3 regions of the Streptomyces sp. NPDC088762 genome follow, and region 1 is predicted to be linked to each of the others. Evidence: riboswitches for the same ligand, from Rfam matches in the RefSeq annotation. Region 1 holds a riboswitch; each other region holds the start of a gene.

Region 1 (3,247 bases):
GGGCCTCGGTGCGCCGCCGGGCGGCCCTGGCCGCGGCGAGGGGTTCCAGCAGCATCCGCAGCTCCAGCAGGTCGGCGGCCTCCTGCTCCGTCGGCTCGGCCACGCAGGCACCGGCGTGGCGCCGCGTGGTGACGAAGCCCTCCGACTCCAGGGTGCGCAGTGCCTCGCGGACGGGTACGCGGGAGACGCCGTAGCGGCGGGCCAGCACCTCCTCCGTGAGCCTGCTGCCCGGCTGGAAGACCCCGGAGACGATGTCATCGCGAATTGCCGTGCATACCGCGTGCGCAGGAATACGCAAGACCGAACCTCCGCCTATTTCCGACTCTCACCCTCATTGGTCACGCGTGCGCGTGCTGCGACTCTATTGCAACACACGACAATTTCCGAGAGCGGTCGAAAATACGAAACATTTGCACGCGGACAACGCCCAAGGCCCCGGCTCGGGGAGCCGGGGCCTTGGGTGGAGACGGGGGCGGTGCCGTGCGCGTACGCGGGCGCCTTCGGGTCAGAGGCTGACGCCGTGCGAGCGCAGGTACGCGACCGGGTCGATGTCCGAGCCGTACTGCGCGCCGGTGCGGGCCTCGAAGTGGAGGTGCGGGCCGCTGGAGTTGCCGGTGGAGCCCGACAGGCCGATCTGCTGGCCCGGGGTGACCTGCTGGCCGACGGAGACGCTCAGCGAGGACATGTGCCCGTACTGGGTGTAGGTGCCGTCGTTGTGCTTGATGACGACGTTGTTGCCGTACGCGCCACCCCAGCCGGCCTCGACGACCGTGCCGGCGCCCACGGCGTGCACGGAGGTGCCGGAGGCGGCGTGGAAGTCGATGCCGGTGTGGCTGCCGGAGGACCACATGCCGCCGCCCGCGTGGTACTGCGTGCTGACGTACGAGCCGTCGACCGGGGCGACGAAGGTGTTGAGGCGCTTGCGCTCCTCCTCGCGGGCGGCGCGCTCGGCGGCCTCGCGCTCGGCCTTCGCCTTGGCCTCGGCGAGGCGCTTGGCCTCGGCGGCCCGCTGCTTGGCGTCGGCCTCGGCCTGCGCCTGGGCGGCGGCGTGCTCGGCGGCGCGCTGCTGGGACGCGGCCTGGTCCTCGATGTCACCGGCGAGCTCGTCGGCGACGACGACGGCGCCGAGCGCGTTGTCCTGGGTGGAGTTGCCGCTGCCGCTGTCCGCGGCGAAGGCCGGGGCGGCCAGGGTGCCGACGACGCCGGTGGTGGCGAGGGCGGCGATGCCGGCGTAACCGGCGGTCTTGCGGCTCAGACGACTGGAACCACGGTGCTTACCGGCGGCACGACTGCCAAACGCCATGAAGGGGCTGATCCTTTCCTTCCCTCTCGCCTACCGGGTTAGCTGACGGGTTCGGAGCAGGAAGGTCTCCTACGGGCCTCCTCTTGCGAGGCGGTCCGATTCACCCCAGGGACTGATGTGGGTCCCCGGCTCCCCAGGCTCGCGCCTGACGGGGACTCGGCGATCGCTGCCCGGTGCCGCGGATGCGGCTGGCACAACTGACGGACAGCACGGCCGACGCTAGGCGGATCATCAGTCAATCGCCAAACAGAGACGCGCTTTTGTTGCGTACGCCACACCCCATACGATCAACCATGCCGCCAAACGGACAAAAGGGGTTCCGGTGGAGCAAGCCACCGGAACCCCTCACGCCGAACGCCAATTGGCCTTCGGAGGTACGTCAGTTGGACGCCCGTCGGTACGTCAGTTCGTGACGACGCTCACGTCGCCGATCCCCAGCGCCCGCACCGGTGCCTCGATCTGCGAGGCGTCGCCCACGAGGATCGTGACCAGCCGGTCCGCGGGGAAGGCGGCCACGACCGCCGAAGTCGCCTCCACCGTCCCGGTCGCGGCGAGCTGCGCGTACAACCGGGACTGGTAGTCGTCCGGCAGCTCCTGCTCGACCTGGTCGGCCAGCGTGCCGGCCACCGAGGCGGCCGTCTCGAACTTCAGCGGGGCCACGCCCACCAGGTTCTGCACCGCCACGTCCCGTTCGGCGTCGGTCAGGCCGCCCTCCGCGAGGGTGCGCAGCACCTTCCAGAGGTCCTCCAGCGCCGGGCCGGTGTTCGGCGTGTCCACCGAGCCGCTGATGGCGAGCATCGAGGCGCCCTTGCCGTCGGCGGTCGAGCGGAGCACCTGGCCGAAGGCGCGCACGCCGTAGGTGTAGCCCTTCTCCTCGCGCAGCACCTTGTCCAGGCGGGAGGTGAGGGTGCCGCCCAGGCAGTAGGTGCCGAGCACCTGGGCCGCCCAGACCCGGTCGTGCCGGTCGGGCCCGATGCGGCCGATCAGCAGCTGGGTCTGGACCGCGCCGGGCCGGTCCACGATGACCACGCGGCCGGTGTCGTCGGCGGTCACCGGCGGCACGGGCAGGGCTTCGGCGGAGTTGCCCGTCCAGGTGCCCAGGGTGTCGGCCAGTACGGCGTCCAGGTCGATCCCGGTCAGGTCGCCGACGACCACCGCGGTGGCGGTGGCGGGGCGCACGTGGGCCTCGTAGAAGGCGCGTACGGCCGCGGAGTCGATCCGGGAGACCGTCTCCTCGGTGCCCTGGCGCGGGCGGGACATCCGCAGGGAGGCCGGGAAGAGCTCCTTGGAGAGCTGCTTGGCGGCGCGGCGCTGCGGGTTGGCCAGCTCGTGCGGGATCTCGTCGAGCCGGTTGCGCACCAGCCGGCCGACCTCGGCGTCGGCGAAGGCGGGGGCGCGCAGCGCCTCGGCGAGCAAGCCCAGCGCCTTGTGCAGGCGGGAGGCCGGCACCTCCAGGGAGACCCGGATGCCCGGGTGGTCGGCGTGCGCGTCGAGGGTGGCGCCGCAGCGCTCCAGCTCGGCCGCGAACTCCTCGGCGGAGTGCTTGTCGGTCCCCTCGGACAGCGCGCGGGCCATGATGGTCGCGACGCCGTCCAGGCCCTCGGGCTCCGCGTCGAGCGGGGCGGCGAGGTTGACCTCGACGGCGACGACCTGCTGGCCGGGGCGGTGACAGCGCAGCAGGGTCAGGCCGTTGGGCAGGGAGCCGCGGTCGGGGGCCGGGAAGGCCCACGGCTGCGGCTCGCCGGCCTGCGGCCGCGGGTGGAAGGTCATCGTGACGGCTGCGGTGTCGCTCACTGCTCCGCCCCCTCGTTCTCGTCGTTCTCGGCGTGCTCGTCGGCGGCGCCGGCCAGCGGCTCGTACACCAGCACCGCGCGGTTGTCCGGGCGCAGCCGGGCCGCGGCCACGGCCTGCACCTCCTCTGCGGTGATGTCCAGGACGCGCTGC
Region 2 (3,247 bases), on a different contig from region 1:
CATAACGGAAGTCGTGCTCGTCGCGCTGGTCGGCCAGGAGCACGGCGAGCCGGTCCGCCCAGCCGAGATAGGAATCCCCGGGCCCCGGGTCCCCCACCCCTTCGGTGAAGCTGTCCCCGATCGCCGCGTACGAGCCGATGGTCTTGAGTGTCGTCGTCGTCGCTGCCACGACGACATCCTTCACTCCCGTAACCAACCTACGCCAACGTAATGCGGGGTTGACGGGCCGTGATCTATACCACCCGGGGGATAAGGAATAAGTACACGTGAGGCCGGGACCCCCCTCGGGCCCCGGCCTCACGTGTGTCCGCGCTTCCGACGGCGGGTGCCGTCAGATGGTGACGCCCTTGGAGCGGAGGTAGGCGAGCGGGTCGATGTCCGAGCCGTAGGACGGGCCGGTGCGGATCTCGAAGTGCAGGTGCGGGCCCGTGGAGTTGCCGGTGGAGCCGGAGAGGCCGATGCTCTGGCCGGCGGTGACGCTCTGGCCCACCGAGACGGCGAGCGAGGAGAGGTGGCCGTACTGCGAGTACTTGCCGTCCTCGTGCCGGATGACGACCTCGTTGCCGTACGAGCCGCCCCATCCGGCGGAGACCACGGTGCCCGCGCCGACGGCCTTGACGGTGGTGCCGGAGCTCGCGATGAAGTCCACGCCGGTGTGGTAGCCGGAGGACCACATGGCGCCGGGGGTCTTGTACTGGGTGGAGATCCCGCCGCCCACCGGTGCCACGAAGCCGCCGGCGGCGGGGGCCCCGGCCACCGTGGACGAGCCGGTGCTCTCCGGCTTCTGTGCCTGCCTCGGCTCCGGGGCGGGGGCGGCCGGCGCGTCCTGCTCGTCGGCGGAGCCCTCGTCGGGGGCGGCCTCCTCGGCGGCGCCCTCGGCCGGGGCGGGAGCCTCGGCGGGGGCGGGAGCCTCGGCGGGGGCGGGCTCGGCGGCCGGGGCGGCCTCGCCCTTCGCGCCGAGCGTCAGCTTCAGGCCGGGGTGGATCAGGGAGGGGTTGCTGCCGACGGCCTCGCGGTTGTCGGCGTACAGCTGCTCCCAGCCGCCGGACAGGTGGCGCTCGGCGGCGATCACGGAGAGGCAGTCGCCCGGCACGACCGTGTACACGGTCGACGCGGCCTGCAGCGCGGCCGGGACCTGCGGCGCCGCCGCGGGGGCGGCGGCGGGGACCACCGCGGGCGCCGGGGCCGCGGCGCCGGCCGCGTGGGCGCCGGCGGCACCCAGGAGCGGCAGCGCGAAGGCGGCGCCGCCGGTGCCCGCGGCAGCGAAGCCGCGGGATATCGAAAGGGACTTGGGGCGGCGGTGCTTACCCTTTGCAGGCATGGTGAATTCCTCTCCGGCGCCTGCGAGGTGAGCTGTCGGGTTCGGACTGGAGATGTCCGGTCGTACATGAACGGACCATGTAGGACTTCACCCCTAGCCGGCCCGGAATCGGAGATCCGGATCGGCGGCTTACCTGGGTTCCCCCGCTCCTGCCGCGCGTGTGAATGGTCGGGTGCGGTTCCCGGGCGGCGGCAGGATTCGGCGGTCCACCCGGATCGATCGCGAAGGTAATCGAGTTCGGCCGCGCGTAACAAGCCATGAATTTCCTGACGGAATCACAGGAATGAGGGACCGGCGGAATTCCGGTCACCCTGTGTCCATTCCCCACCGCCAACAACCGCCCCGGCCGGGCCATTCGGCTTTAGCGATCAGGCACTCACGGTCACCGTATGATCTGGCTCACGGGGACGTGCCCGATCTCGCCTCCGCTCATGGCAAGTTGGCGCCAAACAGTGTAATTCGGACACCTACGACGAAGCGGAGGAGTTCCTTGACCCAGCAGATACCCCCGGCCCCGCCGGTGCGTCCGCAGCCGGAGCCGGAGCTGACCGGAGTGCGCAATTTCCGCGATGTGGGTGGATTGCCGACATCCGACGGACGGCGGGTCGCTTCGGGACGACTGTTCCGAAGCGGACATCTCGCACATGCCACCGAAACCGATGCGGAATTCCTCGGTTCGCTCGGCCTCCACACCGTCTTCGACTTCCGCAACGAGGCCGATCACGCCCTGGAGGGGCCGGACGTCACGCTGCCCGGCGTGCGCAACGTCAACATCCCGCTGTCGGATCCGGCCGACGGCCGGGAGTTCTGGAAGCTGGTCCGCGACGGCGACCTCGACCAGCTCCGCTCGCTGCTGGGCGACGGGAAGGCCGCGGCGCGGATGGCGAACTCGTACCGGCGGATCATCAGGCACCGCACCGCCGAGCACAGCCGGGTGGTGCACGCCCTCGCCGAGGACAGCGTCCCGGCCCTGCTGCACTGCGCGGCCGGCAAGGACCGCGCGGGCCTGTCGATCGCCGTCACGCTGCTCGCGCTCGGCGTCCCGCGCGAGGCGATCGTGGCGGACTACCTGGAGTCGAACGCCCCGCACAACCGCTACCGCGTCCGGCGCACCAGCCAGACGGCCGAGGCCCGGTCCCCCGAGGTGATGGAGCTGCTCGCGCCGCTCTTCGACGCCCGCGCCGAGTACCTGACGGCCGCCTTCGACACCATCGACGAGCACTGGGGCGGGGTGGAGACCTACCTCGCCGAGGGCCTCGGGCTCGCGCCCGAGACCCTCGGCCGGCTCCGCGAGAGGCTGCTGGACTGACGCCGGTGGAGCAGGCCGTCAGGCGTGGAGCGGGCCGTCAGGCCCTCACCGGTTGCCGACGGCCTGCTTCACCAGCGTTCTGCCGAAGTCCCACATCAGCCCCGAGCCGCCGTGCGCCTCGTCCATGACCTCGCGGAAGGCACCGACGAACCGGTCGACGTCCCGCTCGTCCACGATCAGCGGCGGAATGAGCTTGATGACCTCCAGGTGGTCTCCGGACACCTGGGTGAGGATCCGGTGCTTCTGGAGCAGCGGCACCACCACCATCTGCGCGAAGAGCCCCTTGCGGGCCGCCTGGAGCATGGTCCACCGGCTGCGCAGCCCCAGCGAGGACGGCCGGCCGAACTCGATGCCGATCATCAGCCCGCGCCCCCGCACCTCGTGCAGCAGCTCGTACTCGTCCACCAGGGCCGCGAGCCGCCCGCGCAGCAGGTCGCCCATCGCCCGCGCGTTGGCCACGACCTCCTCGTTCTCCATGACCGACAGCACCGCCAGCCCGGCCGCCATCGCCTGCGCGTTGGAGCCGAAGCTCGCCGAGTGCACGAGCACCCGGTCCATGGAGGAGTAGACCTTCTTGAAGATCCAGTCCCTGCCCAGGGTCGCGCCGACCGGCACGT
Region 3 (3,247 bases), on a different contig from region 1:
CTTTGCTCACGCGTCTGCCGGATCTGGAACTCGCCGTTCCGTCGGAAGACCTGCGCTGGCGCGGCGGACTGATCATGCGTGGCCTGCGCACTCTTCCCGTGCGCTTCACACCCCGAAACATCTGAGGGCTGCCTGACCGGGAGTCAGTTTCCGGTCGAACTTGTGACATGCGTTCGAAGGCCGCTAGGTTCTGCCGTTACCCCGCCGTTATGCGAAAGGTGCAGCCTCATGCTTCCCGGGAACGGCCGCCACAGACGCCCCCGCCAGATCCCCGCGATCGTCGTCACCGCCGGAGTCACCGGCTCCGCGCTGGCCCTGCCGCTGCTCGCCGCCACAAGCGCGAGCGCGGCGGACACGTCCACGTGGGACAAGGTCGCCGAATGCGAGAGCGGCGGCACGTGGAGCGCCAACTTCGGCAGCGGATCGTACGGCGGACTCCAGTTCACGCAGGAGGAGTGGCAGAACGCCGGCGGGCTCGACTTCGCCGAGCGGGCCGACCTCGCGAGCCGCTCGCAGCAGATAGCCGTGGCCGAGCGGGTGCTGGCCTCGAAGGGCCCGCAGGCATGGCCGCTGTGCGCGGCGTCGGCCGGACTGGACGCCCAGGGCCCCGCCGCGCAGGTGGACCCCGGACTGCCCGGCGGCTCCCACTCCGTCAGCCCCTCGCCGTCCCGCCCCGACGACTCCGTGCCCGTCACCGGACACGACAGGCCCACCGACTTCGGAGCCCCGAGCCGGCCGGCCCCGAGCCCGTCCGAGAGCCCGTCGTTCACGCTCCCCGACGGCCCCCTCGGCCCCTCCCTCGGCCTGCCCGTCATGCCGTCGCCGGACGACCCCACCCCCGCCCCGACGCTTCCCGTGGTCCCCGCCGACCCGACCGCCCCTCCGGCCACCCCCGCCGACCCGACGGCCCCGGTGCTCCCCGGCGGCCCGACCACGGACCCGGTGGACCCCACCGCCCCTCCGGCGACCCCGGCCGACCCGACGGCGCCCGCGACCCCCGGTCTCACCCCCGGCCCGACGGCCCCCGGCGCCCCGGCCGAACCCACCGCCCCCGCCGACCCGTCCGCCGCCCCGGCCGAGGGCAGCGGCAAGCACCGCGGCGCGCCCGCCGCCGAGACTCCCGCCGCGTCTGACACCGCGTCGACACCCACCTACACGGTGCAGGCGGGCGACAGCCTGGTCACCATCGCGGATGCCAAGGGGGTCAAGGGCGGCTGGAACGCCCTCTACCAGGCCAACGAGCAGGTCATCGGCCAGGACGCCGATCTGATCAAGCCCGGCCAGAATCTGGATCTAACCCTGTAATAGGGGCACTTCGGGCACCCGGAAAGGCGCGATTGTCGGTTTTCTGTAAGTGAGACATGTGTCTCTTCCGGTCAACTGGCGTGTCTCGCCCCGGAGCTGGCGCAAACCCCGTCCTCACCTGCGCAAACGTGTGCACGAGGGACGCAAGTAGGGGCGGTTTCCCCCCGATGTCGCTTGTTGAACATCGGGGGGAGGCCTGTCTACCTTCTGAATCGCCCGCCACCGCGGGCTCCTTCGACCGCATCGCCGAATCCTGCCGGCGGACGGGGGGAACAGTCGTCGCGTCAAGCGCCGAAGGCAGGAGCGGGGGAACCAAGGTAGGCGCCGGGAGCGGCCGTTGAAAGACGGTCACGCCACCGGCTAGGGGTTAAGCCGTGCGCAAGGTCGCACGACCGGGCAACTCACTCGCCCGAACCCGACAGCTCACCTCGTAGGCGTCGGTGAGGAGAAACCTCATGCTGCTTTCCGGCAAGGGCAAGCACCGTCGCGGCTCCAAGGCCGTCCGCATCGTCACGCTCGCCGGTGTCGCCGGTGTCGCCGTCGCCGCCCCGCTGATGGCCGCCGGCTCCGCCAGCGCCGCGACCGCCTCCGAGTGGGACCGCGTCGCGCAGTGCGAGTCCGGTGGCAACTGGGCCATCAACACGGGCAACGGCTACTACGGCGGCCTGCAGTTCTCGTCCTCCACGTGGGCCGCGTACGGCGGCAAGGCCTACGCCCCGCAGGCCAACCAGGCCTCGAAGTCGCAGCAGATAGCCATCGCCGAGAAGGTCCTCAAGGGCCAGGGCAAGGGCGCCTGGCCGTCCTGCGGCGTCGGCCTGTCCAACTCCTCGTACAACGGCGGCGCGGCCGAGACCCCCGCCAAGCCGAAGACCGAGACGAAGAAGACCGAGCAGAAGGCCGCTCCGAAGAAGACGGAGCAGAAGGCCGCGCCCAAGCGGGAGACCCCGCGCACCGAGGCCCCGGCCACCACCCGCTCCGAGCGCGCCGAGGCCCCCAAGACCGGCAACGGCTCCTACGAGGTCAAGGCCGGCGACACCCTGGGCGCCATCGCCGACGCCAACGGCGTCAAGGGCGGCTGGGAGAAGCTCTTCGAGCTGAACAAGGACATCGTCTCCGACGCCGACCTGATCTTCCCGGGTCAGAAGCTGAACCTCAGCTGAACCCTGCGGCATCAGCCGCACTCCCCACCGCCCGGCGCGTCTCCCCCCACGCGCCGGGCGGCGGCGTTCTCCCCCGGGGCGACCGGCAGATGACCGGCGGGCGACGGATGATCAAGAGCCCTATGTCAGGGAACAGGGGTATTCGGACCCTTTTTCGTCCCAGGACCCGGGCGGTCGGCGGGCCGAGTGCCCGGATCCGGTTAGGCTCTAGGCGGCGGGGCCATCCCACGGCCTGACGCCACCGCACACCCAGCGTCACATCCCAGAAGGAGATGCTCGTGCCGTCCATCGACGTCGTCGTAGCCCGGGAAATCCTGGACTCCCGAGGCAACCCCACGGTCGAGGTCGAGGTGGGCCTCGACGATGGCAGCACCGGCCGTGCTGCAGTTCCGTCCGGCGCCTCCACCGGTGCATTCGAGGCCATCGAGCTCCGTGACGGTGACCCCAACCGTTACATGGGCAAGGGTGTCGAGAAGGCCGTCCTCGCCGTCATCGAGCAGATCGGGCCGGAGCTCGTCGGCTACGACGCCACCGAGCAGCGCCTGATCGACCAGGCCATGTTCGACCTGGACGCCACGGACAACAAGGGCTCGCTCGGCGCGAACGCCATCCTCGGCGTCTCCCTCGCCGTCGCGCACGCCGCGTCCGAGGCCTCCGACCTCCCCCTGTTCCGCTACCTCGGCGGTCCGAACGCGCACCTGCTGCCCGTTCCGATGATGAACATCCTCAACGGTGGGTCGCACGCCGACTCCAACGTCGACATCCAGGAGTTCATGATCGCC

Evidence for each region. Region 1 has a riboswitch for cyclic di-AMP ahead of ACIP5M_RS21380 (M23 family metallopeptidase). Riboswitches for the same ligand answer to the same signal wherever they lie in the genome.
Region 2: another riboswitch for cyclic di-AMP. It lies ahead of ACIP5M_RS11685 (peptidoglycan DD-metalloendopeptidase family protein); the one in region 1 lies ahead of ACIP5M_RS21380 (M23 family metallopeptidase).
Region 3: another riboswitch for cyclic di-AMP. It lies ahead of ACIP5M_RS32740 (transglycosylase family protein); the one in region 1 lies ahead of ACIP5M_RS21380 (M23 family metallopeptidase).

The regions. Positions count from the first base shown of each region.
Region 1 covers NZ_JBIVKT010000009.1:130,878-134,124, reverse strand. The annotation lists gene ACIP5M_RS21385 (GntR family transcriptional regulator) at 1-298, opposite strand, end outside; gene ACIP5M_RS21380 (M23 family metallopeptidase) at 506-1,303, opposite strand; cyclic di-AMP (ydaO/yuaA leader) riboswitch at 1,316-1,475, opposite strand; gene ACIP5M_RS21375 (M16 family metallopeptidase) at 1,706-3,073, opposite strand; gene ACIP5M_RS21370 (M16 family metallopeptidase) at 3,094-3,247, opposite strand, start outside.
Region 2 covers NZ_JBIVKT010000004.1:32,477-35,723, forward strand. The annotation lists gene ACIP5M_RS11680 (SGNH/GDSL hydrolase family protein) at 1-169, opposite strand, end outside; gene ACIP5M_RS11685 (peptidoglycan DD-metalloendopeptidase family protein) at 332-1,321, opposite strand; cyclic di-AMP (ydaO/yuaA leader) riboswitch at 1,326-1,535, opposite strand; gene ACIP5M_RS11690 (tyrosine-protein phosphatase) at 1,812-2,630, shown strand; gene ACIP5M_RS11695 (aspartate aminotransferase family protein) at 2,676-3,247, opposite strand, start outside.
Region 3 covers NZ_JBIVKT010000021.1:83,902-87,148, reverse strand. The annotation lists gene ACIP5M_RS32750 (cytochrome P450) at 1-125, shown strand, start outside; gene ACIP5M_RS32745 (transglycosylase family protein) at 229-1,305, shown strand; cyclic di-AMP (ydaO/yuaA leader) riboswitch at 1,585-1,757, shown strand; gene ACIP5M_RS32740 (transglycosylase family protein) at 1,761-2,465, shown strand; gene eno (phosphopyruvate hydratase) at 2,738-3,247, shown strand, end outside.